Regions from separate parts of the Actinacidiphila reveromycinica genome, predicted to be linked through region 1. Evidence: riboswitches for the same ligand, from Rfam matches in the RefSeq annotation. Region 1 holds a riboswitch; each other region holds the start of a gene.
The links. Region 1 has a riboswitch for cyclic di-AMP ahead of RVR_RS03505 (M23 family metallopeptidase). Riboswitches for the same ligand answer to the same signal wherever they lie in the genome.

Region 2: it holds a riboswitch for cyclic di-AMP, as region 1 does, so the genes downstream of both, RVR_RS00670 (C40 family peptidase) here and RVR_RS03505 (M23 family metallopeptidase) in region 1, are expected to answer to the same signal.
Region 3: it holds a riboswitch for cyclic di-AMP, as region 1 does, so the genes downstream of both, RVR_RS15000 (M23 family metallopeptidase) here and RVR_RS03505 (M23 family metallopeptidase) in region 1, are expected to answer to the same signal.
Region 4: it holds a riboswitch for cyclic di-AMP, as region 1 does, so the genes downstream of both, RVR_RS22580 (C40 family peptidase) here and RVR_RS03505 (M23 family metallopeptidase) in region 1, are expected to answer to the same signal.

Annotation. Positions count from the first base shown of each region.
Region 1 is NZ_AP018365.1:840,582-848,240, reverse strand. Features, by position in the region: gene RVR_RS03525 (hypothetical protein) at 1-1,020, opposite strand, end outside; gene RVR_RS03520 (hypothetical protein) at 1,235-1,429, opposite strand; gene RVR_RS03515 (nucleoside/nucleotide kinase family protein) at 1,658-2,293, shown strand; gene RVR_RS03510 (GNAT family N-acetyltransferase) at 2,523-3,539, shown strand; cyclic di-AMP (ydaO/yuaA leader) riboswitch at 3,916-4,086, shown strand; gene RVR_RS03505 (M23 family metallopeptidase) at 4,092-4,898, shown strand; gene RVR_RS03500 (helix-turn-helix transcriptional regulator) at 5,024-7,659, opposite strand, start outside.
Region 2 is NZ_AP018365.1:149,912-157,570, reverse strand. Features, by position in the region: gene RVR_RS00705 (helix-turn-helix domain-containing protein) at 1-127, opposite strand, end outside; gene RVR_RS00700 (ATP-binding protein) at 413-841, shown strand; gene RVR_RS00695 (ADP-ribosyltransferase) at 988-1,668, shown strand; gene RVR_RS00690 (permease) at 1,820-3,013, shown strand; gene RVR_RS00685 (TetR/AcrR family transcriptional regulator) at 3,131-3,850, opposite strand; gene RVR_RS00680 (ABC transporter ATP-binding protein) at 3,933-4,859, shown strand; gene RVR_RS00675 (ABC transporter permease) at 4,849-5,736, shown strand; gene RVR_RS00670 (C40 family peptidase) at 5,753-6,250, opposite strand; cyclic di-AMP (ydaO/yuaA leader) riboswitch at 6,254-6,379, opposite strand; gene RVR_RS00665 (hypothetical protein) at 6,789-7,163, opposite strand; gene RVR_RS00660 (ATP-dependent Clp protease proteolytic subunit) at 7,170-7,659, opposite strand, start outside.
Region 3 is NZ_AP018365.1:3,640,423-3,648,081, reverse strand. Features, by position in the region: gene RVR_RS15010 (bifunctional nitrate reductase/sulfite reductase flavoprotein subunit alpha) at 1-3,712, opposite strand, end outside; gene RVR_RS15005 (N-acetylmuramoyl-L-alanine amidase) at 4,151-4,777, opposite strand; cyclic di-AMP (ydaO/yuaA leader) riboswitch at 5,169-5,306, shown strand; gene RVR_RS15000 (M23 family metallopeptidase) at 5,319-6,542, shown strand; gene RVR_RS14995 (MBL fold metallo-hydrolase) at 6,906-7,659, opposite strand, start outside.
Region 4 is NZ_AP018365.1:5,303,303-5,310,961, forward strand. Features, by position in the region: gene RVR_RS22570 (C40 family peptidase) at 1-648, opposite strand, end outside; gene RVR_RS22575 (hypothetical protein) at 1,322-1,681, shown strand; gene RVR_RS22580 (C40 family peptidase) at 1,773-2,846, opposite strand; cyclic di-AMP (ydaO/yuaA leader) riboswitch at 2,854-3,008, opposite strand; gene RVR_RS22585 (C40 family peptidase) at 3,187-4,320, opposite strand; gene pcrA (DNA helicase PcrA) at 4,610-7,114, shown strand; gene RVR_RS22595 (M23 family metallopeptidase) at 7,145-7,659, opposite strand, start outside.

The DNA of each region.
Region 1 (7,659 bases):
CGCCGCGCCGAGCACCCCGTCCTCGACGGCGAGCACCCCCGGCCGTCCGGCCAGGGACGCGTACTCACCGGTGCCGCTGCCGTCGACGATCACCACGTCGCCGTGCACCAGCGCCTGGAGCGCGATCGACCGCAGCAGGCTCGTCGTCCCGGTGCCGGGCTGGCCGAGCGCCAGCAGGTGCGGCTCGGTGGAGCGCGCGCCGGTGCGCCACAGCACGGGCGGCGCGTCCCGGGTGACCGGGCCGTCGCCGCCCGCGGTGCCGTCCTCGGCGGACGGCACCGTGACGGGCACGGTGCGCTGCACCGCGTCGGAGTCGGTGAAGCCGAGCACCGTCTCGCCCGGCGACGTGACGAACCGCTGCGCGACGATGTCGGTCGGCAGCGGCGGCAGCGCGGTGAGGGTGAGGTGGTTCTCCTCCTCGTTCCAGTCGAAGCGGTACTCCCGGCCGCGCCCGGCCTTGGCGTGCAGTAGCTGCTCGACGCGGACGCGGGAGTCCTCCTCGCCGTCGGTGAAGTACGCCGGATAGCGCAGGTGCAGCCGGACCAGCCGGCCGTCCCGGAACTCGTACCCGCTGAACGCCTGCTCCCAGCCGCCGTCGTGGGTGTACAGCGGTGCCGGGTCGCCGGGGTCGGACAGGTAGGGCACCAGCGCCTCGTACAGCGACTGGAGGCGTACGCCCTCGGCCTCCGTCGGACCGGCCGGGGCCGAGGCGTTGCGGTCCCGGCCCATCCACGCCGCCGACGCGACCAGCGCGGCGACCCCGAGGATCGGCCCGTACGGCATCATCGCCACGATCACGGCGGCCGTGGCGGCCAGCAGCAGCGCCGGCCCGCGCCGGTCCTTCGGGGTGCGGCCCCACCACCCGCCGGCCCACGACGCCTGCCGGCGCACGCCCCGGGCGATGGTGATGACGGGGTGCAGCACGTCGCCGGCGCCGTCGGCCGCGGTGCGCGCCAGGTCGCGGCCGCGGACGAGCGCCGGCCGGCTGCTGAGGATGCTGGGAAGGGGACGCCTGGCCACGGGGTGCTCCATGGGTGGTTCGGGTGGGGGGCGGCGCGTGGGGGGACGCCGGTGCGCGGTGGGACGCGCGCGGAGGGCTGCGGGCGGCGGGCGGCAGGCCGCGCGGCCGGCGGGCTGCGGGCCGCGAGCTGCGGGAAAGGCGACGGGCCCGGGAGCGGATCGACCGCTGCCGGGCCCGAGGGGTGGGGCAGGAGTGGCCGCCGGTCGGACGGCGCTAGATCTTGAGCCCGCCGATCAGGCTGGCCAGGCTCGCCCCGCCCGCTGTGATGCTCGGGGCGATGGCGGTACCGGCGAGGTAGAACCCGAAGAGTGCGCAGACCACTCCGTGGGACACCTTCAGGCCGTCCTTGCGGAAGAACAGGAAGCAGATGACGCCGAGAAGCACGACGCCGGAGATGGACAGGATCATGGGGCTCTTCTCCTGAGGTGATGGGGACGGTCACCGTGAGTCCTCCCAGGCTCACAAAAAGTGAGAGATCGCGCGCGCTGGCAAACGGGTGATGTGCGGCCTCCTTCTGCCAGTCGGGTGAGGTGCTGCGCGGTACGCGGCCGGTCCCGGCCCGGGTGCGGCCCCACCGCCCCGCCCGATCGGGTGAGGGCGAGGCGCCGGGGTGACGACCGGGGGCGGTCCGGCAGGATGGGGCGGGTGCAGCCGACCCCCATCACCTGGCCCAAGCTCGCCGACGCCCTCGCCGAGCGGATCGCGGCCGGCCGCCCGCCCGGCCCCTGGTGGCGGGTCGCCGTGGACGGCGCGCCCGCCGCCCGTCCCGCCGACCTCGCCGACGCCGTCGCGGCCGCGCTGCCCGCGCTCGGCCGCCCGGTGCTGCGGGTGGCGGCCGACACCTTCTGGCGCCCCGCCTCGCTCCGGCTGGAGTACGGCCACGAGGACGTCGACGCGTACTACCAGCTCTGGCTCGACACCGGGGCGCTGCGCCGCGAGGTGCTCGACCCGCTCGGGCCCGGCGGCAGCGGCCGTGCCCTCCCCTCGCTGCGCGACCCGCGCACCGACCGCTCCACCCGGGCCGGCTACGTCGAACTCCCGCCCGGCGGCGTGCTGGTGCTCGACGGACCGCTGCTGCTCGGCCAGGGCCTGCCGTTCGACCTGACGGTCCATCTGCGGCTGTCCCCGTCGGCGCTGGCCCGGCGCACCCCCGCGGAGGAGCGGTGGACCCTGCCGGCCTACGCGCGGTACGCGCGCGAGGCGCTGCCCGAGGAGGCCGCGGACGTGCTGGTGCGGGCGGACGACCCGAGGCACCCGGCGTGGACCGGGTGAAGCGCCGGACGGAGGGTCGGGTGGGGCGCCGGACGGAGGGTCGGGTGGCGGGGGACAGCGGGCCGCCGAGGCCGCCCCGGGGCGTCGCCGAGGGGGCGCGGAGAGCCGGACATCCCGTCCCCGCACGGCTTTTCGGGCGCTTGGCGGGCACCCGTCCCGGCCTGTCCCGGCGGCCGTCCGGACCCGCCTTGCCCTGGGGCGGCGCGCACCGCTAGCGTCCACGAGCACCATGACTGTCGCCATCGCGCCGCTGACCACCGAGCACATACCCCTCGCCGTGCAGCGGTACGACCGCTGGTTCGCCCGCGCCCGGCGGCCCCCGTCGCAGCGGTCCTGGCTCGCCGACGGTCCGGTGCGCGGGGAGGACCTGCTCGGCAGGCTCCACCGGACGCCCGGGGTGGAGGCGGTCAGCGCCCTCGACGGCGACGGCGGCCTGATCGGGCACCTCGCGGCCGTGCCGGTCGATCTCGCCCCGGACGATCCGGCCGCGCTGCGCGCCCACCCGCGTTCCGCCCTCGTCCCGCACGGCGGCCACGCGCTGCCCGCCGGCCGCGAGAGCGAGGTGCTGCGCGCGCTGTACGTCCGGGTCGCCGAACGGCTCGTCGCCGACCGGCGGTTGGCGCACTACGTCGATGTGCCGGCCGGCGACGTCGGCACCGCGCCCTGGTCCGACCTCGGGTTCGGCCGGGACCGGGTGCACGGCCTGATGGCGGTCAAGGCGCGCGGGCGGCAGCCGCGCGGGGTCGAGGGGCTCGCCATCCGCCGCGCCGGCCCGGGCGACCTGCCGCAGATCGGCCGGATGGCCGCGGAGTCCGCGCGGCGGCAGCGCGGCACCGCCACCTTCCAGCCGCAGCCGGAGACCGCGCTCGCTGCGCTGCGCGTGCACTACGCGGCCGCGCTCGCGGACTCCCGGTGCGGCGCGTGGATCGCCTCCCGGCGGGGCGAGGAGATCGGCATGGTGCTGCTGGTGCCCGCGCGGCCCGACCCGGTGGTGCCCGAATCCAGCGTCGAGCTCGTCGAGATGTACGTCGACACCGCCTTCCGCGGGGAGGGGATCAGCCGGGTGCTGCTGGCGACCGCGCTCGCCTGGGCGTACGACGCCGGGCACCGGTACATGGCCGCGCAGTGGCCGTCCGCGTCCCCGCACGCCGCCGGGCACCTCCCGGCGATCGGCTTCCGCCCGGTCGCCTACCGCCTCGCCCGCACCCTGGACCACCGCCTCACCGGGCCGGCCGGCACGTTCTGAGGGCGGGCCGCCCCGACCGCCCTCCGCCGAGGGCGCCGACCGGTGCGCGCGCGACCCCGAAAATCGTACAAAGAGGGACATTTGGCGCGTCTGTGAGCGGTATCACCGGGTGGGCACGGTCCGCGCTTGATCGGGGGACGGAGTGTGGTCGCAGGGGGCGAAACGTGATGGACGGTGTCGGACGGCGCACTCGACGTAAGGATCGCATAGCGGACATCCGGGTGTGCGGCCACACACCGTGACCGCGGCGCCCGGGGAGGCGGCCCCCGCTGTTTGCCCGCCCGGAGCGGGTTCCCCTACGTTCCGTCGGGTGCGGGGCAACCCGCTTCCCATCCGCCGGGCGGACCGCCGAGTCCTGCCACCGCCCACCCCGCGGATCATCCGAGCACCGACATGGCAGGAGCGGGGGACCCAGGACAGGTCGCCGCCCGGACCGACCGCCGCGCCAGCGGCGCGCGTCCGGGCGGCTCGGGGTGAAGCCGCACCCGCGGCCGGGCATCTCCCGCCCGAACCCGACAGCTCACCTCGCAGGCGTAGGAGAGGACATCCCCCATGCCCGCACGCAACCGGCACCGCAGGCCCAGGATCCTGGGCGGCCGCCGCCTCACCCGTCTGACCGTGGCCGCCGGCGCAGGCAGCGCCGCGCTCGTGCTGCCGCTGGTCGCCGCGACCCACGCCGGCGCGGCCACCCCGGAGAAGAGCACCACCTCCGCCACGGCCACGTACAAGGTCGTCAAGGGCGACACCCTCGTCAAGATCGCCACGGCGCAGCACGTCACCGGCGGCTGGAAGCGGCTGTACCAGGACAACAAGGCCGCCATCGGGTCCGACCCGGGCCTGATCCGCCCCGGCACCGTGCTGACCCTGCACGTCGCGCAGGCCGTGCCGCAGGCGAAGTCCACCGCGAGCACCGCCGCCTCCGCCACGGCCGCGAAGTCGGCCACGGCCGGCACCGGCTGGATGAAGCCGGTCGGCGACGCCGCCATCGGCACCGGCTACAAGGCGTCCGGCTCCCTGTGGTCCAGCGGTTCGCACACCGGCGTCGACTTCCTCGTCGGCTCCGGCACCCCGGTGCACGTGGTCGCCGCCGGCACCGTCGTGTCGGCCGGCTGGGACGGCGCGTACGGCAACGACGTGATCGTCCACCACGCCGACGGCAGGTACACCCTGTACGGCCACCTGTCGAAGACGCTGGTCTCGGCCGGCCAGACCGTCACCGAGGGCCAGGAGATCGGCGTCTCGGGCGCGACCGGCAACGTCACCGGTCCGCACCTGCACTTCGAGGTGCGCACCACGCCGAGCTACGGCTCGGACATCGACCCGGTCGCCTACATGCGCGGCCACGGCGTCGTCATCTGACGGTGCCGCGGCACCGCCCCCTGCGCGCTGCGCCCGTCCGGTCCTCGGTGTCCGGGCGGGCGCACCGGCGTCCGGGGGCGTCGCGGGGCCGCCGATGACTGTACGGACGAGGTGGACGGGACGGGTCAACCGAGCAGCGCGGCCAGTTCACCGCGTGAGGCGACACCGAGCTTCGGATACGCCTTGTACAGGTGGTAGCCGACGGTGCGCGGGCTCAGGAACAGCCGTGCGGCGATGTCCTTGTTCGACAGGCCCTGCGCGGCCAGCCGGACGATCTGCGACTCCTGCGGGGTGAGTCCCGCCCGGTCCGCAGGCGACCGCGACTCCTGACGACCCGTCACCGGAACTCCGCACGCGTCGAGTTCGCGGCGGGACCGGTCCGCCCACGGACGGGCGCCGAGCCGTTCGAACACCTCCAGCGCGGACCGCAGCCGCCCGGCGGCCTCGTTCCTGCGCCGGGCCCGCCGCAGCCACTCGCCGTACAGCAGCCCGGTGCGGGCCGCCTCCAAGGGGCGCCGGTGCGGGTCGTGGCCGGCCAGGGCCGCCGTGAAGTGCTCCTCGGCCTCCTCGTCGGGGGCCAGCAGCGCCCGACAGCGGGACGCCATGGCCGCCGCCCAGCCCTGCCCCGTGCCCCGCGCCCACCGCTCGAACCGGTCGAACGGCTCGGCCGCGCGCCCGGGTTCGCCCACCCGCACCGCGGCCTCCACCAGGTCCGGCACGCTGCGGGTGGCCGAGATCTGGTGGCTGAGCAGCGGATCGGCCAGCAACTCCAGCCGCTCCAGCGCCGATCGGGCGCGGCCGGCACCGAGGTCGAGCAGGCCCTGCGACCAGTACGCCCAACTCGCGCCCGGCGCGGTCGGGGCGCCCGGTGCGGCCGCCAGCGCCTCCGCGGCACGGGCACGGCACTCCGCGTCCTCGCCCCGCAACGCCGCCACATGGGCCAGCACACCGTTCAACTGGCTGACCCACTGCGCCTGTCGCGTGCCGGGGTGGATGCGCAGCCACTCGGCGGCGGTGGCGTGCGCGTCGGTGAGCCGCGACTGGAACAGCTCGACCTCGGCCTGGAAGAACAGCACCGTGGCGAGCCGGCCCAGACCACCGGCGTCCCGGCACTCGGCCGCCAACTCCACGGCCAGCGCGTGGGATTCGGCGTCCTGCCCGCGCAGCATGCCGGCCGCGCACAGCATCGCCAGCTCGCGCGGGTCGGCGCCGCCGGCGCGGGCTGCCGAGGCGGCCGAGGAGACCGACTCCGGGGCGGGCGGGCCTGCTTCCGGGTGTCCGGCTCCCGGGTGTCCGGCGTCCGGGGGGACAGGGTCGGGGCACACGGGGTCAGGGCGCTGCGCGGCGGCCGGTCCGGACGGATCCGGGCCGAGGGCGTCCGCCAGGGCTCCGGCGAGAAAGTCCGCGACCGCGCGGATCGCCGTGCCCGCGGGCAACTCCAGGGCCGCCAGCCGCCCGACGGTCGCCCGCACCTTCACGGCGCCCAGGTACCAGCCGGTGTGCACCGCCTGCACCAGCATCCGCCCGGCCCGTTCGGGGTCGGCCGCGGCCGCGGCCTCGGCGCCCTCCAGCAGCATCCGGTGCGCGCCGGGGAACGCGCCCTGCCAGAAGTCGGCGAGCGCCCGTACGTCGAGCGCCCGGGCCCGCACCACCGCCTGCTCCGCGGAGCCCGGGGGCAGGGCGTCGGAGGCCGCGCGGGCGGCCCGCTCCGCGAACTCCCGGGCCCGGGGCAGCTCGCCCGCCTCCGAGGCGGACTCGGCGGCCAGCAGCAGCCTGCCGGCGCGGGCGGCGGAGCCGGGACTCAACCGGGCGGCGCGCTCGTAGGCGACCGACGCCGCGGAGTGGCCGCTGCGCTCGCGGGCCCGGACCGCGGTGGCCTCCAGGGCGGCGGCCACCTCCTCGTCGGGGCCGGTCGCGGCCATCGCGAGGTGCCAGGCCCGGTGGTCCGGGTCGTGCACCGGGTCCGCCGCGTCGGCCAGCGCCCGGTGCGCCGCCAGCCGCTCCGGCAGCGGCGCGCGCTGGTGGATCGCGGCCCGCATCAGCGGGTGGCGGAAGCGGAGCCGGTCCTCCTCGTCCACCAGCACGATCCCGGCGTCCTGCGCGGGCGGCAGGTCCTCCACGCCCACCCCGAGCGCGGTGGCCGCGGCGAGCAGGGTCTCCGGGACGCCGGTGTGGTCGGCGGCGGCGATCAGCAGCAGGGTCCGGGTGCCGGGCGGGAGGTGGCCGACCCGGCCGTGGAAGGCGGCTTCCAGCCTGCTGGTCAGCGGCAGCGCGCCCGGTCCGAAGCCGTCAGGTCCGGCACCGTCGGCCACGGCCCCGCCGTCGGCGCCGGCCGCACCCGACGCGCTCGACGTGCCGACCGCACTGGTGGTGCCGGAGGCGGGCGAGGTGGCCGCCGTGCCGGACGCGCTCGTCACTTCGGGGGCGGGGAGGAGGCCGGTGGTCGGGGCGGCGGGGACGCCACCCGCGTCGTCGGCGGTCCGTGGGGGAGCGCCGGTGCGTGCCGGACCCGGCGGTTTGCTCGCGTCCGGCGCGCCGGTGGCGGGCGCGGGGTCGGTACCGCGGGCCGCGTCGGCGGCATCGGGTGCGCCGAGTGCGGCGGCCGCGCCTGCCGTGGACATGGTGCGCGGGCGGGCGGTGGCGGGACCCGCCGTACCGGCCGTGGGTGCCGCCGCGCCGGACCCGGTCGGACCGGCGGCCTCCGCCACGTCGGCGGTCCGTACGGGCGCGGCGGTGCCCGTCGCGCCCGCCGGTCCTCGGG
Region 2 (7,659 bases), 690 kb from region 1:
GGCTGACCTTCGACTGGTGCCAGCCGGCGAGCCGGGCGGCCTCCTCGCTGGTCAGTCCGGTCAGGTCGCGCAGCCGGCGCAGCTCCTCGCCGAGCCGGCGCCGGCGTACGGCGGGAACTCGTTCCATGGTCTCTCGCGCCTCCTGGGCTGAAGTGGTGCCGTGGCCATGGGGCCATCGTGCACGCGTCGTCCGTCGCGAACTCCGCGATACGACAGTGTGCCGACCAAATGCGTTCTCACGTAGCAGAGTTCACCGTTTTGAGCGACAGATATATGCATTGGGTGCCCGCGGCCTCGTATTGGCTGCACGATGGATGACACTCTGGCGCGAATCAGCCGCATCCGGACCCGGCCGTACGGAACCCCGTGCGGACCGGCGCCCGGGGCCGGCGGGAAAGGGAACAGCGTCACCATGGCTGACCTTCAGGAAGCATCCGTCACCCTGCCGAGTGACCCCGCGTCGGTCTCCGCGGCCCGGGCCTACGTGTGCGCACGGCTCGCCGAGTGGGGCCTGCCGCCCGAGGCGCCGACCCTGGACGCCGTACGGCTGGTCGTCTCCGAACTCGCCACCAACGCCGTACTGCACACGTCGGGCCTTTCGCCCAACTTCACCGTGGAGATCCGCCTGGAGCACGGCGAGCACTTGCACATCGGTGTCACCGACTCCCACCCGCGCTGGCCGCAACGGCTGCCCGGCGCCGTCCAGCAGGACAACGGCCGCGGCATGGCCATCGTCCGCCACCTCGTCGCCGAGTCCGGCGGCACGCTGCGCATCGTGCCCACCTGCGAGGGCGGTAAGACCGTGTGGACCATGGTCCCCTGGCCCGTCCGCGTCCTCTGATCATCCGTCCCGGCGGCCGTCCCAACGTCCGCCCCGCTCGTCAACGCCTGGTCGCCGACGGCCGGTCGGCGACGCGGGACGCGGGACGCGCCTACGATCGGGTGACGTTCGACGGAGTGGGGGAGGGCGACCGGCACGCTACGGGCATGATCATGAACCGAGTCCGGTCGCTCGCGGCCGCCGGCGTGCTGACCCTCACCGCGGTGCTCGCCACCCAGACGCCCTCCGGGGCGGCAACGGCGGCCACAGCCGCCGCAGCGGCTCCGAGCGCGGCGCCCGAAGCGCCCGCCGCCGCGATGTGTCCCGCCGTCCACGACCCGCTCTACGCCGCCGCCGACCGCAGCGTGGACGTGGAGCGCATCGTGCCCGACCCGCCGACCTACCGCACCACCTGCGGCGAGCTGTACCGCGCGGACGGACGCGCGCCGGCCGTCGTCTTCCACGACGGCTTCCAGCCGAAGGCCCCGCAGGACGGGCAGTACGACCTGGCCGCCTACGTCGAGGTGAACCAGCCCTCGCCCTTCGTCAGCACCAGCTACGACCACGACCTCTACAAGCAGTGGAAGTCCGCCTACAACTACTACGTCGACGCGCCCGGCGGCATCGACGTCAACGCCACGATCGGCGACACCCACAAGTGGGCCGGCCAGCACGAAGTGGCCTTCGCCGGCGGCATCGACCGCCGCTTCGTCGTGGGCGCCTGCCCGGTGGACAAGGCGACGAAGAGCGAGGTGCTCGCCGACTGCGTCCGCAACCCCTTCTACGTGCCCTGGCGCCTCGTGCCCGCGCCCGAGCCGGTCGGCCCCGCACTCGCCCCGGCGAGCTGAGGCGGACGGTCTGACGTCGACAGATCGACACCGACGGTCTGACGCCGACGGATTGGCGCCGGCAGGTTGACGCCCGCCGTTCCGCAGGGCCGTCCGGACGGTCCCGCCGGGCCCGGCCTTCGCGAGGGCCCGGCGGGGAAGGCTTCGCCCCATGCACGCCGTACTGCACGCACTGTCCATCACCGGTTCGATGACCTGGGAGATCACCTGGGCGCTGATCCTCGGCTTCGCCCTGTCCGCCGTGGTCCAGGCGGTCGTCCGCAAGTCCACGGTGGTCTCGCTGCTGGGCGACGACCGCCCGGCCACCCTCGCCGTCGCGGCCGGCCTCGGCATCGCGTCGTCGTCGTGCTCCTACGCGGCGGTGGCACTGGCGCGCTCGCTGTTCCGCAAGGGCGCCGACTTCACCGCCGCGATGGCCTTCGAGATCGCCTCCACGAACCTCGTCGTGGAACTCGGCGTGATCCTCGCGCTGCTGATGGGCTGGCAGTTCACGGTGGCGGAGTTCGTGGGCGGACCGGTGATGATCGTGCTGCTCGCCGTGCTGTTCCGGCTCTTCCTGCGCGACGCGCTGCTGCGGGCGGCCCGCGAGCAGGCCGAGCGCGGGGTCGCCGGGTCGATGGAGGGCCATGCCGCGATGGACATGTCCGTGCGGGCGGACGGCTCCTTCGGCAGCCGGCTGCTGTCCGGCGAGGGGTTCACCGCCACGGCGCACGTCTTCGTCATGGAGTGGGCCGCGATCCTGCGCGACCTGGTCGTGGGCCTGCTGGTCGCGGGCGCGATCGCGGCATGGGTACCGGACACGTTCTGGCGGGAGTTCTTCTTCTCCGGCCATCCGCTGGCGTCCAAGCTGTGGGGCCCGCTGGTCGGCCCGGCCGTCGCGATCGCCTCGTTCGTCTGCTCGATCGGCAACGTGCCGCTGGCGGTGGTGCTGTGGAAGGGCGGCATCAGCTTCGGCGGCGTCGTCGCGTTCATCTTCGCCGACCTGCTGATCCTGCCGATCCTGAACATCTACCGGAAGTACTACGGCGCGCGCATGACGCTGTTCGTCCTGTGGACCTTCTACGGGTCCATGGTGGTCGCCGGCTACGTCGTGGAACTCCTCTTCGGCGGGTTGGGCCTGGTCCCCGACCAGGCCGACGCGAAGGTCCCCACCGAGGGCGTCCGGTGGAACTACACGACCTACCTCAACATCGCGTTCCTCCTGCTGGCCGCCGTGCTCCTGGTGCGCTTCCTGCGCACCGGCGGCGGGGAGATGCTCCGGATGATGGGTGGGGCGCCGGAGAGCGGCGCGGGCGGGGCGGGCGAGCCCTCCGGCCGCTCCGGCCGTTCCGGGCCGGGGCACTGAGGAGCCGGAGCCCCGTGCCGTTGGACGCTCGGGTCCGCCGGGCGGGGCGGCACCCACGCCGAGCGCCCGCGCCCGCCGGGCGGGGGCGCCCCTGACAGCCGATCTGGCGGCGCCGGTTCAGCCGCCCGCCGCCGTACGGCCCCCGCCGTCCTCGTCCCCGCCACCGTCCTCCCCCGTGCCGGGCGCCCGCTGCGCGGTGGACGCCCCGCGCCGGGCCACCGACTCCACCAGCCGCTCCAGGTCATCGAGGTCCGCGGCGTACTCCGCGTCCCAGTCCACCGGCGGGTCGAGCCAGTCCGCGAGGGCGAGGTGCGCGGGCAGGCCGCCCTCCGGCAGCTTCCCCCGCTCGCCGCGCGGATCGGGCGTGCCCGGACCGAACCGGCCGCCCGACTCGGACGCGATCCAGCCGAGGACGTACGTGCTCACCAGCCGCTCCAGCCGCGGGACCTGGGAGGGCGGCACCCCGGCGTCCAGCAGGGCGCCGTAGAGCTGGTCGACGGTGAAGACGGCGTCGGGCGTCACGGCGGGCCGGGAGAAGAGCAGGGTGACCGCCCAGGGATGGCCGATCGACAGACCCCGGGCGGTGTCGGCGAACGCGCGGAGCCTGACCCGCCAGTCCTGGGCGCCCGCCAGCTCCGGAGCGGCCTCGCTCACCCCGGCCAGCAGCCGCCCGAGCATCGCGTCGAGCAGGCCCGCCTTGTCCTTGACGTGCGGGTACAGGGCCATGGGAGTGACGCCGACCGCCTGCGCGACCGCCCGCATGGACACCCCGGCCAACCCGCGCGCGTCGGCGATCGCCAGGGCCGCGTCCAGAATCTCTTCCCGTTTCCCGCTCATGCCTCTACACTGTAGATCTATACGGTGTAGATCAACTGGAACGGGGTGGTGGTCCGCGATGGAGACCGAGGGGAGGGGCGGCGTGCTCGCAGCCGAGGGCCTGCGCAAGCGGTACGGCGGGCGTGCGGCGCTCGACGGCTTCGACCTGCGGGTGCGCCCGGGCGAGATCACCGGCCTCATCGGGCACAACGGAGCGGGGAAGACCACGTTCGTCGAGGTCGTCACCGGGCTGGTCCGCCCGGACTCCGGCCGGGTCGAGGTCTGCGGGATCAGCGTGCACGACCGCCCGCGCGCCGCCCGGGCCCTGCTCGGGGTGGCCCCGCAGGAGCTCGCGCTGTACCCGACGGTGACGGTCCGCGAGCACCTGCGGCTCTTCGCCGGCCTGGTCGGACTGCGCCGCGCCGCCGTCCGCCGCTGCGTGGAGTCCGTCGCGGAGGAGCTGATGCTCGGCGACGTGCTGGACCGCCGCTGCGCGGTGCTCTCCGGCGGCCAGCGCCGCCGCACCCAGGCCGCCGCCGCGTTGGTCGGCGCCCCGCAGGTGCTGCTGCTGGACGAACCGACCGCCGGGGCCGACCCGGAGACCCGCGCCGCCCTGCTCGCCGCGGTCCGGGCCCGCGCGGCAGCGGGCGCCGCCGTCGTCTACACCACCCACTACCTGCCCGAACTGGTCGACCTGGACGCCACGTTGGCGGTGGCGCGGGACGGCCGCGTGGTCGCCCGGGGGGAGCGTGCCGCGCTCACCCGGGACCTGCCCGGCGAGATCCGGGTGACCCTCGACCCGTCCGCCCCGCGCCCGGACCTGCCCGAGGAACTGCGCGCCCGCACCCGCCCGTTCGGCCCGGACGGCCTGCGCGTCGCCACCCGCAACCCGCCCGCCGACCTCGCGGCGATCCTCGGCGCCGGCTGCGCGCCCACCGCGGTGGACGTACGCCGCCCCGATCTCGACGACCTGTACGCGGCGCTGGCCGCCGCCGCGCCGGGCCGCCAGGAGGTGTCCGATGCGGCATGACCCGGGGTCGCGCCCGCCCACCGATCCGCACGCGCGGACCGACCCGGAGCCGTACGCCGGGGCCCGCGCGCAGCCGCCCGCCGCTGCCGGCGCCGAGCCGCGCGGCTCGGCCCGCGCCGAGCCGCGCCCCGGTCTGCTGCGCACGGGGGTGCTGATCCGGCACAACACCGCGGTGCTGCTCAACGAACCGGGCCCGCTGATCGGCCGGTTGGTGATGCCGCTGATGATGCTGCTCGCCATGCGCCCGCTCTACCAGGCCGCCCAGGGAGGAGCGGCCGGTACCACGCAGGCGGTGATCGGCTCGCTGGTGATGTTCTCCCTGCTCGCGCTGTCGATCGTGGGCAGCTCGATCCTCTCCGAGCGGGTCTGGCGGACCTGGGACCGGCTGCGGGTGACCCCGGTGCGGCCGGTGGAGCTGCTGGTCGGCAAGGCCGTACCGGTACTGGGCGTGCTCGCCGCGCAGCAGGTGGTCGTCCTCGGCTTCGGCGTCGTGGTGTTCGGCATGCCCGTGGCCGACCCCGGCCTGCTGGTGGTCGCCTGCGCGGTGTGGGGTCTGGCCCTGCTCGGCATGGGCAGCGCCGTCGGCCTGCTCGCCGGCAGCTACGGCCAGCTCTCGGCGGTGCTCGACATCGGCGCCTTCCTGCTCACCACGCTCGGTGGCGCGCTGGTCCCGATCTCCACGCTGCCCGGCTGGGTCCGCGCGGTCGCGCCCGCCTCGCCGGGGTACTGGGGCGCCGACTGCCTGCGGCACGCCGCCGCGGGCGACACCGGCCGCACCCTGACCGGCATCGCGGTGCTGCTGGCCGTGGCGCTGGTCGGCGGCGCGGTGGCCGCGTGGCGGGTCGCCCGCGGCTGGGGCAGGGCCACGGCGATATGACGCCCCGTCAACCCGGTCAGTTCACCCGCCCGTACCAGACGGCGCTGGACCAGATGTGCTCCAGCCGTACGGTGGTGCCGGTCTTGGGCGCGTGCCAGATGTTGCCGCCGCCCGCGTAGATCCCCACGTGGTAGACGGAGGAGCCGGACGAGCCGCTGTGGAAGAAGACCAGGTCGCCGACCCGGCGTGAACCGGCCGAGATGTGCGTGGTGCCGTTGTACTGCGCGGCGGCGGTGCGCGGCAGTTGCTTGCCCGCCCGCTTGAACGAGTACAGCGTCAGGCCCGAGCAGTCGAAGCGGGACGGCCCGCTCGCGCCCCACTGGTAGGGCGAGCCCTTCTTCGACGCGGCGACGCTCAGCGCCTTGGCCGCCAGGGTGGCGGCGTCCGCCCGCTGCGCGGCGCCGGGCAGCAGGCTGGGGACGGCGACGGCCGCCGCGGTGAGCAGGGAGGCGGCTCCGAGCCGCGAGAGCCGGGAAGCGGCCGGCCGGAAGCAGATGCGGTTGGGCGTACACATGCGCAACCCTTCGTCATCAGCCTGCGAAGGGTGACCTGTCGGGTTCGGGCTGGCGAAGACGCCCGGCCGCATGCAGCGGCTTCACCCCAAGGGTGCTCCGGCGCCCGCCGGGTCCGGCGGGCGCGGACCGACCCGTCGTGCTGGGTCCTCCGCTCCTGCCACTGCACTCGTGTCGACCTGGCATCCGCGCGTCGGCAGGACTGGGCATCCGCACGGACCGCCCCGCCACGGCGGCGGGGGCTTGTCGTCACCACGGATCGTTACGCATACGACACGGCGGCGCCGGGACAGAAACGCGCGATGTGAGCTTCGTCACATCTCCGCCGTCCGGGTGGACCCTCGCGTCCGCCGTCCGCCGGCCGGGCGCCGCCGTACCGCCTGAACTGCACGGACGGGGGCGGCGACGGAGGATGTCCAGTCGACACGCGCAATCGCGCACCCGTTTGCGGCGGCGGCTTCCGCTACGCCGATGGGCTGACCCACCAGGTCGGCCGTGTCGCGCATACCGGTGACGGATGGTGAGCGTCGGCGGGTCGGGTCAGGGGTGGGCGGGTCCGCCCGAGCCGCCCGAGCCGCCCGAGCCGCCGGGGCCGTCCCGCCCCTCCGCGCCCTCGGTCGGCGCGGGGGCGACCGTGACCCGCGCGGCGCGCCGCTCCCCGTCCAGCACCCGCAGGGCGCGGCCGAGCGTCGTGTGGTGCAGGTCCGTCTCGCCGCGCAGGTGCATCACCGTGAGCGCGTCCCGCAGTGCCACCGCCCGACCGACGAGCGCCTGTGCGGCCCGTAGCGCCGTGTAGGTGTCGGTGGTGCGGGAGGGGTTGATCCGGCCCATCAGGTCGACCAGTTCCAGGTAGCAGTCGACGAGTTCGCCCTCGGAGCGGGTCAGGGCGGGCAGCGGCGGGAGTTCGGCGGCCACGCCGGCTCACCGCGGGCCGGTGCCGCGCGCGCCCGTCCCGCCCGGGCCGGTGCCGCGCCTGCCCGGACCGCCCAGGTCCGCGCCCGTCTTGCGGCTGGTGGTGAGCAGGTCCGCCACGCCGTACGCGACCGCTGCCTCCGCGTCGAAGATCGTGTCGCGCTCCAGGTCCGATGCCACCCGCTCCGCCGTCTGCCCGGTGTGCCGGACCAGCAGGGCCTCCAGTTGGTCGCGGGTGCGCAGCATCTCGTTGGCCTGGATCTCCAGGTCCGAGACGTCGCCCTGCACCACGTCGCCCATCGAGGGCTGGTGGATGAGGACGCGCGCGCCCGGGGTGATCATCCGCTTGCCCGGCGCGCCGGCCGCCAGCAGGACGGCGGCCGCCGACGCGGCCTGGCCGATGCACACCGTCGCCACGTCGCAGGTCACGAACTGCATCGTGTCGTAGATGGCGGTCATCGCGGAGAAGGAGCCGCCGGGGGAGTTGATGTAGATGCTG
Region 3 (7,659 bases), 2.8 Mb from region 1:
CCCACTCCTGGGCGGACGCGGTCACCGCGTGCTCGGCGACCACGTCGACGGCCTGGCGGCCCCAGCACCACTGCGCCAGGCGGTCGTTGCCGTCGGCCCGGAGCATGTCCCGCAGCCGGCGGTCGCCGGTGCGGTCGGCGACGAAGCGGAGCAGGGCGGGGGTGATCCGGGTGATGTCGAAGTGGCGGTGCAGCGCCTCGCCGAACGGCATCCGCCCGGACGCCTCGTCGCCCGCCCCGCCCGCACCAGCCCCGCCCGCACCCGCCGCGCTCGCACCCGCCGCGCTCGCACCAGCCCCGCCCGCACCAGCCCCGCCCGCGCCCACCGCCCCCGCCCCGTCTCCCGCCGCCGCGGCGGGCCCGGGGGCGACGTCCACGGGGGTGGCGCCGTCCAGGCCCGTCACGGCGAGCCACTCCGCCACCAGGTCGGGGGAGTTGACGGGGGTGACGCTGAGCGCGTCGCCGGCCTCGTAGCCGAGCGGGACCTCGCACGCGCGCGTGTCGAAGGTGAAGCGGCGCACCTCCTTGGTGGCGCCGGGCCCGCTGAGGAGGCGGTTGCCGGTCAGGAGCGCGGTCACCGGCCGCCCGGCCCGGCCGGACCCCGCACCGGACGGTGCCGGCCGCGCATCCCGCGTGGCCGTGGAAGCCGCGGCCGCCGTTGCCGTTGCCGTCGTTGCCGTGGCCGCCGTTGCCGTCGCCGCCGTGGCCGAGGGCGGGACTGCCGCCGTCAGCGTCGTGAGCACGCCGTCCAGCCACTCCCCGGCCGTGTCCTCGTAGTCGGGCTCGCAGTCGGTACGGGGAGCCAGCCGTACGGCGCCGAGTTCGTCCAGCCGCCGGTCCAACCGCCGTCCGTGGCCGCAGAAGTCGTCGTACGCGGAGTCGCCGAAGGCCAGCACGGCGTAGCGGCGGCCCTCCAGGCGGGGCGCGTCGGCCCCGGAGAGCGCGTCCCAGAAGCCGGCGCCGTTGTCGGGGGCGTCGCCGTCGCCGTAGGTGCTGGTGATCAGCAGCAGGTCCGCGCCGTCCGGGAGGGCGCGCGGGTCGGTGACGTCCATGCCGGCCAGGGCGGGGCGGTGGCCCGCGCCGGCCAGGCGCTCCACGACGCCGGCCGCGTAGTCCTCGGCGGTGCCGGTCTGCGACGCCCACAGGACCACGATCTCCCGTGCCGGCGCGGCGGGTTCGGACGAAGCCGGCCACTCCTGCGACCGTGCCCCCGACGGTGACCGCGACCACGTCGGTGTCGGCGTTCCCGGCTGCGGCCCGGTCCGGAGCCCGGGCGCGGCGCCGGGCGCGGCCCCGTCCCCGGACGGCGGCAGGCCCTCCGGCGCGCGCGAGTACAGCCCCGCCAGCACCCCGTTGACCCACCGCGCGTGCTCGGGCAGGAACGGCGCGTCGGGCGGAAGCACCGGCACCCCGGGGGCGCCGGACTCCAGCCCGGCCAGGAAGCCGACGAGGTACTGCCGTTCGCCGGCGGCGAGCACCGGCGGCGGGTCGGTGAGCCCGAACAACCCCACCGCGCCCGCGAGTCGGGCGTCCCGCGGGTCCCGCGTGTCCTGCCGCACCTCGCCGAGCGGGCCCCGGCCGGCCGGCGGCAGGGCGAGGTCGGCCGCCGGCGGCGCCGGCTCCTCCACCGGAACCGCCGCGGCCGCCTTCGCCAGCGCCACCGCGCACACCTTGAACTCCGGCTGGAACGAGATCGGATCGACCGCGTCGTTGGTCACCGCGTTGACGCAGAGGTCCTTCCCGAACAGGTCGTTCCAGTGGAACGGCGCGAAGCAGCACCCCGGCAGCACCCGGTCGGTGACCAGCGCGGGCAGCAGCGCCCGGCCGCGCCGCGAGGAGACCTCGACCGTGTCGCCCTCGGCGATGCCGAGCCGGGCCGCGTCGGCGGGGTGCATCTCGACGAACGGCGCCGGGTTGAGCCGGTTGAGCTTGGCGACCCGGCCGGTCTTGGTGAGGGTGTGCCACTGGTGCGGCAGCCGGCCGGTGTTGAGCGCGAACGGGTAGTCGTCGTCGGGGAGTTCGGCCGGCGGCAGGTGCGGGCGGGCGAAGAAGGCGGCCCGCCCGCTGGCCGTGGGGAAGCGCGGCCCGTCCGGTCCGGTGTACCGGATCGGGTTGCGGTCGGGCCCGTCCGGGTCCGCCGCCGGCCACTGCACGGGCGTGCCGCGCAGCCGCTCGTAGCTCACCCCGCGCAGGTCGTAGCCGGTGGTGGGGTTCCAGGCGCCCTTGAGCTCCTCGAAGACCTGCTCGGGGCCGGTGTAGGTGAAGGCGTCCTCGTACCCCATCGCGCGGGCGACGTCCGCGATCAGCCGCCAGTCGGGGGTCGCCTCGCCGGGCGGGTCGAGCGCGGGGCGGGCCAGGGTCAGGTTGCGCTCGCTGTTGACCAGCACCCCCTCGGCCTCGGTCCACATCGCGCCCGGCAGCACCACGTCCGCGAGGGCGGTGGTCTCGGTGTCGGCGAACACGTCCTGCACGACGACCAGTTCGGCGGCCGCCAGACCGTCGACGACGCCGGCGCGGTTGGCGACGGAGGCGACCGGGTTGGTGCAGATGATCCAGCACGCCTTGATCCGCCCCTCCGCCATCCGCCGGAACAACTCGACGGTGCCGCCGCCGGAGCCGTCCGCACGGATCGTGCCGGGCGGCAGCCCCCACAACTCCTCGGCGGCCGCCCGGTCCTCGGCGACCAGCACCGAGCGCTGGCCGGGCAGCCCGGGGCCCATGTAGCCCATCTCGCGGCCGCCCATCGCGTTGGGCTGGCCGGTCAGCGAGAACGGCCCGCTGCCCGGGCGGCAGATCGCGCCGGTGGCCAGGTGCAGGTTGACCAGCGCGTTGGTGTTCCAGGTGCCGTGCGTGGACTGGTTCAGGCCCATCGTCCAGCAGCTCATCCACTCCCGCGCGCCGCCGATCAACCGGGCGGCGGTGCGCAGGTCCTCCTCGGCCACCCCGGTCAGCTCCGCGACGGCGGAGGGCGGGTAGTCGGCGAGCAGGTCCGGCATCGCCTCCCACCCCTCGGTGTGCGCGGCGATGAACTCCGGGTCGGTGCGGCCGTCGGCGACCAGCAGGTGGAGCAGGCCGTTGAGCAGCGCGAGGTCGGTGCCGGGCCGCAGTTGCAGGAACACGTCGGCCTTGGCGGCCGTCGCGGTCCGCCGCGGGTCGACCACGATCAGCTTGGCGCCGGCCTTGACCCGCTCCATCATCCGCAGGAAGAGGATCGGGTGGCAGTCGGCCATGTTGGAGCCGATCACCAGGAAGACGTCCGCGTGTTCGAAGTCCCGGTACGACCCGGGCGGCCCGTCGGCGCCGAGGGACAGCTTGTAACCGCTGCCCGCGCTGGCCATGCACAGGCGGGAGTTCGACTCGATCTGGTTGGTGCGCACGAAGCCCTTGGCGAGCTTGTTCGCCAGGTACTGCGCCTCCAGGCTCATCTGGCCCGAGACGTAGAAGGCGACCGCGTCCGGGCCGTGCTCGTCGACGATCGCCCGCAGTCGCGCGGCCGTGCGCGCCACCGCCTCGGCGACCGGCACCGGCTCGGCAGGGCCGCCGCGCTCCGCCCGGACCAGGGCGGTGGTCAGCCGGCCGGGCGCGGCGAGCATGTCCGCGGTGGTGGCGCCCTTGGTGCACAGCCGACCGGAGTTCGCCGGGTGCTCCTTGTCGCCGGACGCCTTGACCACCCTGCGCCGTCCGTCCGGCCCGGTCGTGACGTCCAGCACCATCCCGCAGCCCACCCCGCAGTACGCGCAGACCGTGCGGACCTGTTCGGCCGCGCCGCCCGGCCCGCCCGCGCCGGGGGGTGGGGACGCGGGTGCGGACCCCGGCACGGGCACGGTCGCGGGTGCGGGCACGGTCGCGGACACGCGGCTCCCCTCTCGGGTACGGCTGACCGTCGCACCGTACGAAGGGCCGGTTTCGCCCCGGTCACGCCCGCGAAGCGTGGCCGGTTACGCCCCCTGCACAGGCACCGTCACCCGGGTGTGAGGATCGCGCCCCCCACATCCCGCGCCCCGCCCCCGCCCCGGGCCGTACGGCCCGCCCCGCCCCGGGCCGCCCCGCCCCGGGCCGTACCGCCCCGGGCCGTACCGCCCCGGGCCGCGCCGCCAGTCACCCCGCATCCGCGCGGCCCCGCGTCCGCACCGCCCGCGCCCCGCCCCGCCTCAGCCGCCGTTCACCAGCCGGATGTACCGCACCCAGTCCCAGTTCGGGCCCGGGTCGGTGTGGTCGGTGCCCGGCACCTCGACATGGCCGATGATGTGCTGCCGGTCCTTCGGGATGCCGTACTTGCCGCAGATCTCGGCCGTGAGGGCGGCGGATGCGTGGTACATCGCGTCGGTGAACCAGGACGCGTCGTCGACCCAGCCCTCGTGCTCGATGCCGATGCTGCGGGTGTTGTAGTCCCAGTTGCCCGCGTGCCACGCCACGTCGTGTTCCCGGACGCACTGGTCGACGGCGCCGTCGGCGGAGCGCACGACGTAGTGCGCCGTGGCGGCGTGGGCGGGGTCCTGGAAGAGGCTGATGGTGTCGGCGAAGGTCTCCTGGGTGACGTGGATGACGACCATGTCGATCGCGTAGGTCGTGGGCCGGTTGGACGCCGTGTAGTTGGCGGTGCTGGCCGGAGCCCAGGTGGCGCCGGGGTAGTCGACGGCGGCGGCCGCCGAGGCCCGGCCGCTGCCGGCCCACAGCCCGCCGGTGAGCGCGGCGCCCGCGGCGGTGCCGAGCGCGAGGCCGCTGCGCAGCAACGACCGTCGGGTGTGGGGGAGTCGAGGGCTGTCGGGGCGTTCCATGGGGGGCTCCCTGTGGGGTCACGGATGGTCAAGTTCATGACAAGAACGTCGGGCCCGCCCATCGTGGGGCGCGCGTCCGCGACCTGCCAAGCGGTTCGCGCAATGGCAGAGGTCCATGCCACTGGCGGATCGGCCGCGCGATCCCCGCGGCCGCCTGCGCGCCGAGTTCGCCCGCTCACGCACCGTGGCCACCGAGCCCCCGTTCCGATAACGACTGATGCACGCTCACATCACTTCCCGGCCACATCGGCTGACCGATATGACCGCTCCATCCCTACCCACCCTGCTTTGTTCTCACGCCCAACTCTCGGATTCGGCTTGGAAAACGACTCCGGCTCTATTAACGTTCGATAACGCAGCGCGGTCGTCACCGCCGCCGCCAGGACGGCGGACCGCGCGCTTGCCGAATCCCGTCCGCGGGAACCGGGGACCCGAGAAAATGGGGTGAATCGGGCAGCGTTCAGGCCCGTAGGAGACCTTCTTCCTCCGAACCCGTCAGCTAACCCGGTAGGCGAGAGGGAAGGAAAGGAGAGCGCCCGTCGTGGCGTCCGACCAGCTTGCCTACGCACCCGCCCGCCCCGACGGCGACTTCGCCGGCCAGGAGCGGGACGACCTCCGGCTTCCGCGCCAGCGGGCCAACGGCCTCACGGCGAACGGCACTTCCGCCGCTCTGACCTCTCCGGGTCCGCTGGGCGCCCCCGCGCCCGCCCCCGTTCCCGCGTTCGCGGCCTTCGCCAGCGTCGGAGCGGCCGGCCTGGCCCCGGCCCCCGCGGCCGAGCCCGCCGCGCGCCCCGCCCGGTACCCGCTGCCCGACGCCGTGATCGGCGGCGCCCCGCTCGCCGGCCCGCCGTCGTACGACCCCAGCGCGCTGACCCTCCCCGCGCCGGAGTCCGCCGCACCGGCCGCCGCCGGGGCGACGACCCTGCTGACGCGGCCTGTCGCCGAGCCCGCCCCGGTGGAGCCGGACGAGGCCGGGACCGCCGGCCCGGTCGCCGACGAGGCGCTCGCCGCGCGGACCGCCCTGGACCTCGCCCCGGTCCGGGACCCCGGGCCCGCCGTCGCCGACGAGGACCCCGCGCCCACCGGACCTGAGGCCGGGCCCGTGGCAGAAGCCGAGCCGGCCGCTCCCGCCGACCCCGGCGCGGCCCTCTGCGCGCGCCTCCTCGGCCAGGTCGCCGCCCAGCGCGAGGCCGTCGCCCGCGCCGAGCGCGAGGTGGTCGAGAGGGCCGAGGCCGCGCAGGCCGCCCGGGAGGCCGCCGAGCGCAAGGTGCGCGAGCAGGTCGCCGCCGCGAAGGCCGCCGCCGAGGAGAAGGTCCGCGAGGAGGCCGCCGCGGCGGTCCGCGCCGAGGCCGAGCGCCTGGCCCGGCTCGCCGCCTCGTACATCAAGCCGGTCGCCTGCGCCACGCTCGGCGCCGGGTTCGGCGAGACCGACCCCTGGGCCAACCTGCACAACGGTCAGGACTTCACCGCGCCGACCGGCACCCCCGTGCACGCCGTGCACGGCGGCACCGTCACCTCCGCGGGATGGGCCGGCAGCGACGGCTACCGGGTCGTCCTGACCCTCGACGACGGCACCGAACTCCGGTACTGCCACCTGTCGACCATGGTCGTCACCGACGGCCGGGTCACCACCGGCGACACCATCGGCCGCGTCGGCGCGACCGGCAACGTGCCCGCGCCGCACCTCCACCTGGAGGTGCGCCCGGATGGCGCCGCCCCCGTCGACCCGCTGCCCTGGCTGCGCGCCCACGACGTCGCCATCTAGTCCGGCGAACCCGGCGGTTCGGTGGTCCGGTGGTCCGGTCGGCTCCCCGGCCCGGCCCCGGCATCACCCCGCCTGACGGTCAGGCGTCCACGCCTCCCGGAACCGGCCCGCGCCCAGCCCGCGGAGAGGGCGCGTGCCGAGCCGGTGACGAGCCCGAGCCCGTGACAACCCCGAGCCCGTGTCGAGCCGAGCACGGAACCGCCCCGCACCCGGCGCGGCCCCGTACGCCACCGCGCGTACGGCCCCGCCGCTGCCGGTCCCACCGCTCCGACGACGACCCCACCGCCCCGGCGGCCCTGGCGACCACCCCCCCGGCGCCGGGGCCGCCGGCCTGTCCGCCGGGGGAGGGCCGTGCCGGCTCCGCTACACGGCCGGTGACGTGGCGGCGGCCGGGGCAGCCGTGCCGCTCGGGCCGCTCGGGCCGGTCGCGGGCAGGACGTGGTGCGCCGCGAGGTCGACCAGGGGGATCAGGTCGGTCGGGGACGTGTCGCCGTCGAGGACGCGGTACTCGACGGCGGTGAGGATGGCCAGCCGTTCGGTGAGCCCCCACCGCGGGTTGGTCTCGGCCGCGATGAGTTCGGCGGCGGTCCGTGCGATCGGGTGGCCGGCCGCGTGCGCGGCGTGGATGCGGTCGCGCACCCGCAGCAGGTAGTCCGCGTAGCCGGCCACGTCCGCGGGCGTCATGACGGGACCGTGGCCGGGCACGATCACCTGCGGGTCGCAGGCCAGGACGCGCTGCACCGCGCGGTGCACCTCGTCGAGCGGCCCGGCCCAGTGCACCGGGTGGTCCTCGCAGAAGATCACGTCCCCGGCGCACACGATGCCCTCGCCGGGCAGGTTGACGATCAGGTCGCCGACCGTGTGCGCGGGTCCGACCTCGATCAACTCGACCGCTATCCCGCCGACTTCGAGGTCGAGCCGGTCGCTGAAGGTGCGGGTCGGCGGCACCGCCTCGGTCACCCCGAAGTCGCCGTAGCGGGCGAAGTGCCGCCTGAGGTAGGCGCCGAGGGGTGTGTCCGGGTCGCAGTCCGCGACGAGGCGGGCGAGTTGGGCCGGGCTCGGCTCCTTGCACAGGTGCTCGGTGGTGGCCTCGGTGCTGACCACCTCCGCCCCCGCG
Region 4 (7,659 bases), 4.5 Mb from region 1:
CGAGTGCCGGGCGGTGCCGCCCGAGCCGTCGGAGGCGTCGACGGCCGCGCGCTGGGCCGGGGTGAGCGACGCGAGCAGGGCCTGCGCCGCGTGCAGCGCGCTCTGCACGGTCCGCTTGCGGTCGGCGAGTCGCCCCTGCGCGGCCTTGAGGGCGGCGAGCCGGCCGTTCGCCTCGGTACGGGTCTGCTCGATGTCGCGCCGCTCACCGGCGAGCCGGGACAGCGCCGCGGCCTGCCGGTCGCCGATCCGGTCCAGCGCGCCGGCCTGGGCGAGGTACGTCTCCGGCGAGGAGCTGAGCGCGAGTTGGAGCGTGGGGTCGAGCGTGCCCGAGCGGTACTGCGCGGCCGCGACCGCGCCCAGCGTGTCGCGGGTGGTGTCGAGCCGCGCGGTCTTGCGGGCCAGTTCGTCCTGGAGGCCGTCCACCGCCGCGCGGGCGGCGCCGACCTGCTGCCGCGCGCCGTCGTACTGCTGCGTGGCCGTCTCCGCGCGCCGGTACAGGGCGTCGACCCGGGCGCGGATTGCCGCGGGGGTCGCGGGTGTCGCGGCGGCGCCGTCCGGGCCGGCGGTCACCGGGCCGCCGCCCGGGCCCGGTGCGGCCTGCGCGTTCCCGCCGAGCGCGCCGACGGACGCGGCCGAGACCAGCACCAGCGAGAGGGCGGCGCGGGCGGCCGGAAGCCCGCCGAGCGGAGCCCGGGCCGGGGCCGGGCCGGCGGAGGCGCGGTGCGCCGTCGGGCGGTCGGCGGAGGAACGGCCGGGGGTCGGGCGGCCGGGGGTCGGGCGGCTGCCGGGGGCACGGTCGGTGGGTGCGTGGCGGCTCGCCGGGTGGTCGGCGGGAGTACGGTCGACGGCCGCGGGGCCGGATGCCCGGCCGTTCGCCGGGCGGTCGGCGTGGGCGCCGTCGGTGGGCCGGCCGGCGGAGGCCGCGCGGCCCGCCGGGCCGACCGGCGGGACCGGGGCGGGGGCCGGGCCGCGGCGGTGGCGACTGCGGCGACTGTGCGAGGCCATGCGGCCGTCACTCCTTCGTCGGGGAGGCCCGGCGGCACCGTGCACGGGGGAACGCGGCGCCGCCGGGCCCGGCGGAGGTGGCCGCGCCGGGGACGAGCCGTCGGCGATGGGTACCGGCCACCTGCCAGTGACGCTAAACCTGCCCCCGACCCCACCCGGGCCCACTGTCCGGGACTGCCCGCTTTCCGTCGCGGCCGACCGGATCCGACCGCCGTCCGACGGGTGACCCGCCCGCATCCGGGCGCCGGGCGACCGAAGCCCGCGATACGGCACCCCGCCCGCCGCCCGGTGCTATGCGCGCCGTAGGGTCCGGCGCATGGACACCCTCATCAATGTCTTCGTCGGGCTGCACATCATCGGCATCGCGGCGCTGCTGGGCGGCTTCCTCACCCAGCTCAAGGCGATGGGCCGGGTCGGTGCCGCGCCGCGCTTCGTGCCCGGCATGCTCTACGGGGCCTGCGCGATGCTGGTCACCGGTGTGGCACTCGTCGGTCTGGCGCACGCCGACGACCGGCACCTGAGCAGCGTCAAGATCGGCGTCAAGCTGGCCGTGCTGCTGGTGATCCTCGGGCTGGTCTACGTCAGGCGCGACGAGGAGGAGGTCGACGCGGTCTCCTTCGGCGCGGTCGGCGGCCTGACCGTCGTCAACATCTTCATCGCGGTGCTCTGGACCTGAGCGCGCCGACCGCCGACACCGCGCCGGCGGACGGCAGCGCGCCGACCGCCGGCACCGCGCCCTCCGCCGAATCCGGCGCGGGCGCGGGCGGTCAGACGATGCGGCGCGCCGTGGCGAACGGCATCCAGCTCAGCGGGGCGACCTCGACCGACGCGCCCGTGTGCGGGGCGTGCACGATGTTGCCGTTGCCGATGTAGATCCCGACGTGGCTGAGGCCGGAGTAGAAGAACACCAGGTCGCCCGGGCGCAGGTCGGCCTCCGAGACCGCGGTGCCGTCCTTGGCCTGGTCCCAGGTGGTGCGCCCGATGCTGACCCCCGCGGCCTTGTAGGCGGCCTGGGTCAGGCCCGAGCAGTCGTACGAACTGGGGCCGGTGGCACCGAAGACGTACGGCTTGCCCTGCTGCGCCAGCGCGAACTGGATCGCGGCGGCCGCGCGGCCGGTGGCGCTGCCGGTGTAGGTCGGGGTGGTGCCGGACGACGACGAGGAGGAGGACGACGAGGACGACGACGTGGTCGTCTTCGGCCGCTGCAACGCGGCGAGCTTGGCCTTCTGCGCGGCGGTGAGGGTGTTGAGCAGCTTCTGCGCGGCGGCGAGCTTCGTCTGGACGTTCTTCTTCTGCGTGGCGAGCGTGCTCTGCGAGCTGGTCAGCTGCTTCAGGCTCGCGGTGGCCTGGGCGCGCTGGACGGACGCCTGCTCCTGCTGGATCTTGAACGTCTTGAGCGCCTGCTCCTGCGTGGCGGTCAGCCGGTCCAGCAGGTGGTTCTGCGACAGGAAGCTCTGCGGGTCGTCCGAGAAGAGCAGTTGCGTGGTGGAGCCGAGACCGCCGGTGCGGTACTGCTCGGCCGCGAACTGCCCCAGCACGCGCCGGGACTCGTTCATCTGCTCGGTCTTGTCGGCGACCTGGGCGAGCAGCTGGTTGGTCTTGGTGCGCTGCGCCGCCGTCTTCTCCTTGGCCTGGTCGTACTGCTGGGTGGCGACCTCGGCCTGCTGGTTGAGCGTGTCGACCTGCTTCTTGACCTCGCTGATGGAGGGCTTCGCGGGGGCCGCGTTCGCCGTCTCGCTCAAGAGGGTGACCGATGCCAGGGCCGCGGTGGTGATCCCGACGGCGGCCCGCGCGCCCGTCGACGCGAGTATCGGGGTGCGCGGCTTGCGGTGCGACGCCAAGGAGGCGACTCCTTCCGTGGACCGCCGACCGGGTTAGCTGACGGGTTCGGGCGGGGAAGGTCGCCCTACGGGGCCGGCGCTCGTCGCGTCTGCCCCGATTCACCCCGAAGTGCTCCTGGGTCCCCGGCTCCGGCCGGTGGCCGGATTAGGCGGAGGCGGTGCGCTGCCGGACCGTTGCCGGCGGGAGGCGGACCACCTAGCGGGCTACCGTAGTCAACTTCGCGGCATCTTGGGAAGTTTGGATTGCAATGTGACCGAAATCGCTTTGTGACCTTGGGTTTTACCGGAGGGCTCGACGGACATCCGGGTCATGCGGTGGCGACACGGACGACAGCTGCCATTACGGGCGGACGGCCGCGTAGAAGGGCATCTCGGTGATGGGGGCGATCTTCACCACGGTGCCGGTGTGCGGGGCGTGGATCATCTCGCCGTCGCCGATGTAGAGCCCGACGTGGCTCACGTCGCTGTAGAAGAAGATCAGGTCGCCCGGCTGGAGGTCGGACTCCGCCACCCTGGTGCCCACGTTCACCTGGTCGTAGGTGGTGCGCGGCAGGTCGATCCCGGCGGCCTTGTAGGCGGCCTGGGTCAGCCCCGAGCAGTCGTAGGAGTCCGGGCCGGTGGCGCCCCACACGTACGGCTTGCCGAGCTGCTTGCGGGCGAAGGCGATGGCCTGTTCGGCGGCGGTGGATCCGGCCGTCGAGGTGGTCGTGGTGGTGGTCGCGCTCGCCGCGGCCGCCGCCTTGGCCGCCGCCGCCTGCTTCGCCTTCTCCTGGGCCGCGAGCTTCTCGGCCTTCGCCTTGGCGGCCGCCTCCTGCTGCGCCTGCAACTGCGCCAGCCGCTTCTTCTCCTGGGCGTTGAGGCTGTTGAGGAGTTTCTGCGCGGCGCCGAGCTTCGTCTGCACGTCCTGCTTGGCGGACTTCAGCACGCCCTGCTGGGCGGTCAGCGTGGCCAGGCTCTTGGCCGCCTCGACCCGCTGCTGGGTCACCGCGACCTGCTGGGTCTGGTACGCCTCGACCGCGGCGTGCTCGCGCTTGCCCATCACGTCCGTCAGGTGCACCTCGTCGGCAAGGTCCTGCGGGTCGCCCGACAGCAGGTAGCGGCTGGTGGTCAGGTCGCCGCCGCTGCGGTACTGCGCCGCCGCGAACTCGCCCAGCACGCGCCGGGAGTCGTTGAGCTGCTGCGTCTTCCGGGCGACCTGCGCGAGCAGCTTGTTGACCTTGGTGTTCTGCCGGTCGGTCTGCTCCTGCGCCTGGTCGTACTTCTGGGTGGCCGCCTCGGCCTGCTGGTCGAGCGTGTCGACCTGCTTCTTGACCTCGCTGATCGACGGCTGCGCGGGCTTCGCCGGAGCGGGCGTGGCGCTCGCGCTCTCGCTGAGCAGCGTGACGGTGGCCAGCGCGGCCGTGGTGATCCCCACGGCCGCGCGCGGCCCGGGGGTGCTCAGGAGCGCGGTACGAGCCTTACGGTGCGTCGCCATGGCGGGCGGACTCCTCTCGGACGCTGCCGGTGCCGGCTGGTGCGGCACGCTAGCCAAAGCCCGGCACGGCTGGGAAGGGCGATGTCCGACAAGGCCCGATACCTTTTCGTCATCTTCCGCCGGCGCCGCCGCGCGGTCACGCAGCGTCGCCCCCGGGCTACCCGGGCCCGGCCCTTCCGGTGCGTACGGCCCGCCGTTCCCGTCGTGCGCCCGGCCCGGCCGCGAGGCGCCGTCGCCGTCGTCGTACACCCGTCGGGGATCACGGAACAGCCCTTAGACTCGGGAGGCGATGAGCAGCCTCTTTGACGACAACTTCCTGGACGGTCTGGACGCGGCCCACGGGCCCTCCGACGGCGGGCAGCCTCCGCCGCCCGAGGACGGCCCCGGTGGCGAGGAGGTCCCGCACGACCTGTTCCAGGGGCGGTACGACGACCCGCCCGCCCACGACGCGCACTACCGCAACGGCGCGGCGCGCCCCGTGCTCGACCCCGCGCAGCTCGTCGCGGGGCTCAACGAGCAGCAGCGCGCCGCCGTGGAGCACCACGGCGGGCCGCTGCTCATCGTCGCCGGCGCAGGCTCCGGCAAGACCCGCGTGCTCACCCACCGCATCGCCCACCTGCTCGCCGCGCGCGACGTGCACCCGGGCTCCATCCTCGCGATCACCTTCACCAACAAGGCCGCGGGCGAGATGAAGGAGCGCGTGGAGGAGCTCGTCGGCCCGCGCGCCAACGCGATGTGGGTCTCGACCTTCCACAGCGCCTGCGTGCGCATCCTGCGCCGCGAGTCCAAGACGCTCGGCTTCACCTCGTCGTTCTCGATCTACGACGCCACCGACGCGCGCCGCCTGATGGCCCTGGTCTGCCGCGACCTGGACCTCGACCCCAAGCAGTTCCCGCCGAAGTCGTTCAGCGCGCAGGTCTCCAACCTGAAGAACGAACTGGTCGACCACGAGACGTTCGCCGCCCGGGCGGGCGCGTCCGGAGGCTCCGGGGGGCTCTTCGAGCGGAAGCTCGCCGAGGCGTACGCGATGTACCAGGCCCGGCTGCGCGACGCGAACGCGCTGGACTTCGACGACATCATCATGACCACCGTCAACCTGCTCCAGGCGTTCCCCGACGTCGCCGACCACTACCGGCGGCGGTTCCGGCACGTCATGGTCGACGAGTACCAGGACACCAACCACGCGCAGTACACGCTGGTCCGCGAACTCGTCGGCACCGGCGAGGGCACGGCGGACGGTGCCCCGGGCATCCCGATGGCCGAGCTGTGCGTGGTCGGCGACGCCGACCAGTCGATCTACGCCTTCCGCGGCGCCACGATCCGCAACATCCTCCAGTTCGAGGAGGACTACCCGCAGGCCCGCACCATCCTGCTGGAGCAGAACTACCGCTCCACACAGAACATCCTCGGCGCCGCCAACGCCGTCATCGAGCGCAACGCCGGGCGGCGCGCGAAGAACCTGTGGACCGAGTCCGGCGAGGGCCCCGTCATCACCGGCTACGTCGCCGACCAGGAGCACGACGAGGCGCAGTACGTCGCCGAGGAGATCGACCGGCTCACCGACGCCGGCGACGCCCGCCCCGGCGACGTCGCGGTGTTCTACCGCACCAACGCCCAGTCCCGTGTCTTCGAGGAGATCTTCATCCGGGTCGGCCTGCCCTACAAGGTCGTCGGCGGCGTCCGCTTCTACGAGCGCCGCGAGGTCCGCGACGTGCTCGCCTACCTGCGCGTCCTCGCCAACCCCGAGGACGCGGTGCCGCTGCGCCGCATCCTGAACGTGCCCAAGCGCGGCATCGGCGAGCGCGCCGAGGCGATGATCGACGCACTCGGCCGACGCGAGCGGATCTCCTTCCCGCAGGCGCTGCGGCGCGTCGACGAGGCGTACGGCATGGCCGCGCGCTCGGCCAACGCGGTCAAGCGGTTCAACACCCTCATGGACGAGCTGCGCACCGTCGTGGAGTCCGGCGCGGGCCCCGCCGTCGTGCTGGAGGCGGTGCTGGAACGCACCGGCTACCTGGCCGAGTTGCAGGCGTCCACCGACCCGCAGGACGAGACCCGCGTCGAGAACCTCCAGGAACTCGCCGCCGTCGCCCTGGAGTTCGAGCAGGAGCGGGAGGGCGAGGAGACCGGGTCGCTCGCCGAGTTCCTGGAGCGCGTCGCGCTGGTCGCCGACTCCGACCAGATCCCCGACGCCCCCGACGGCGAGGAGGACACCGGCGGCGTGATCACCCTGATGACGCTGCACACCGCCAAGGGCCTGGAGTTCCCGGTGGTGTTCCTCACCGGCATGGAGGACGGCGTCTTCCCGCACATGCGCGCCCTCGGGCAGGTCAAGGAGCTGGAGGAGGAGCGGCGGCTGGCCTACGTCGGCATCACCCGCGCCCGCCGGCGGCTCTACGTGACCCGCTCGATGATGCGCAGTGCCTGGGGGCAGCCGTCCTACAACCCGCCCTCCCGCTTCCTGGAGGAGATCCCCGAGGCGCTCATCGAGTGGAAGCGGACCGGGCAGCCGGCCTCCGGCGGCGGGAGCGGGTCCAAGGCGGCCGCGTCCGTCGCGTCCTCCGTCGGCGCGCGCGGGCGCTCCGGCACCGGCGGCTTCGCCACGCGCCGCTCCGCCGGCGACCGCCCGGTGATCTCGCTGTCGGTCGGGGACCGCGTCACCCACGACCAGTTCGGGCTCGGCACCGTGATCGCGGTCACCGGCCGACCGGGCGACGAGAAGGCCACGATCGACTTCGGCGACGAGCGCCCCAAGCAACTGCTGCTGCGCTACGCCCCGGTCGAGAAGCTCTGAACGGCGCCGGCCCGGCACGGGCCGGCGCGGCTACCTCGGGTCCAGCCCGTGGGACAGCAGCCAGGGCAGCGGGTCGATGGGCGTGCCGCCGTTCGGCCGGACCTCCAGGTGCAGGTGCGGCCCGGTGGTGTTGCCGGTGTTGCCGGAGTAGGCGATGACGGTTCCCGCCTTCACCTTGCCGGACCGGATCTTGGTGCTGCTCAGGTGGCAGTACCAGGTCTCGGTGCCGTCGGGCGCGGTGACGATCGCCATGTTGCCGTAGGAGCTGTTCCACTGGGTGCGCACGGTGCCGTCGGTCACGGCCATCACCGGCGTGCCGACCTGCACGGGGAAGTCGATGCCGGTGTGCAGGGCCATCCAGTGCTCGCCGGACTGCCCGAAGTAGGCGCTCAGCCCCTTCTGCTTCACCGGCAGCACGAACTTCGGCCGCAGCGCCTCCTTGCGGGCGGCCGCGGCGGCCGCGGCCTTCTTCGCCGCCGCCTGCCGGTCCGCGAGGTCCACCCGCTCCTGGGAGCGGCTGGCACGCGTGGCGAAGTCGTCGGCGT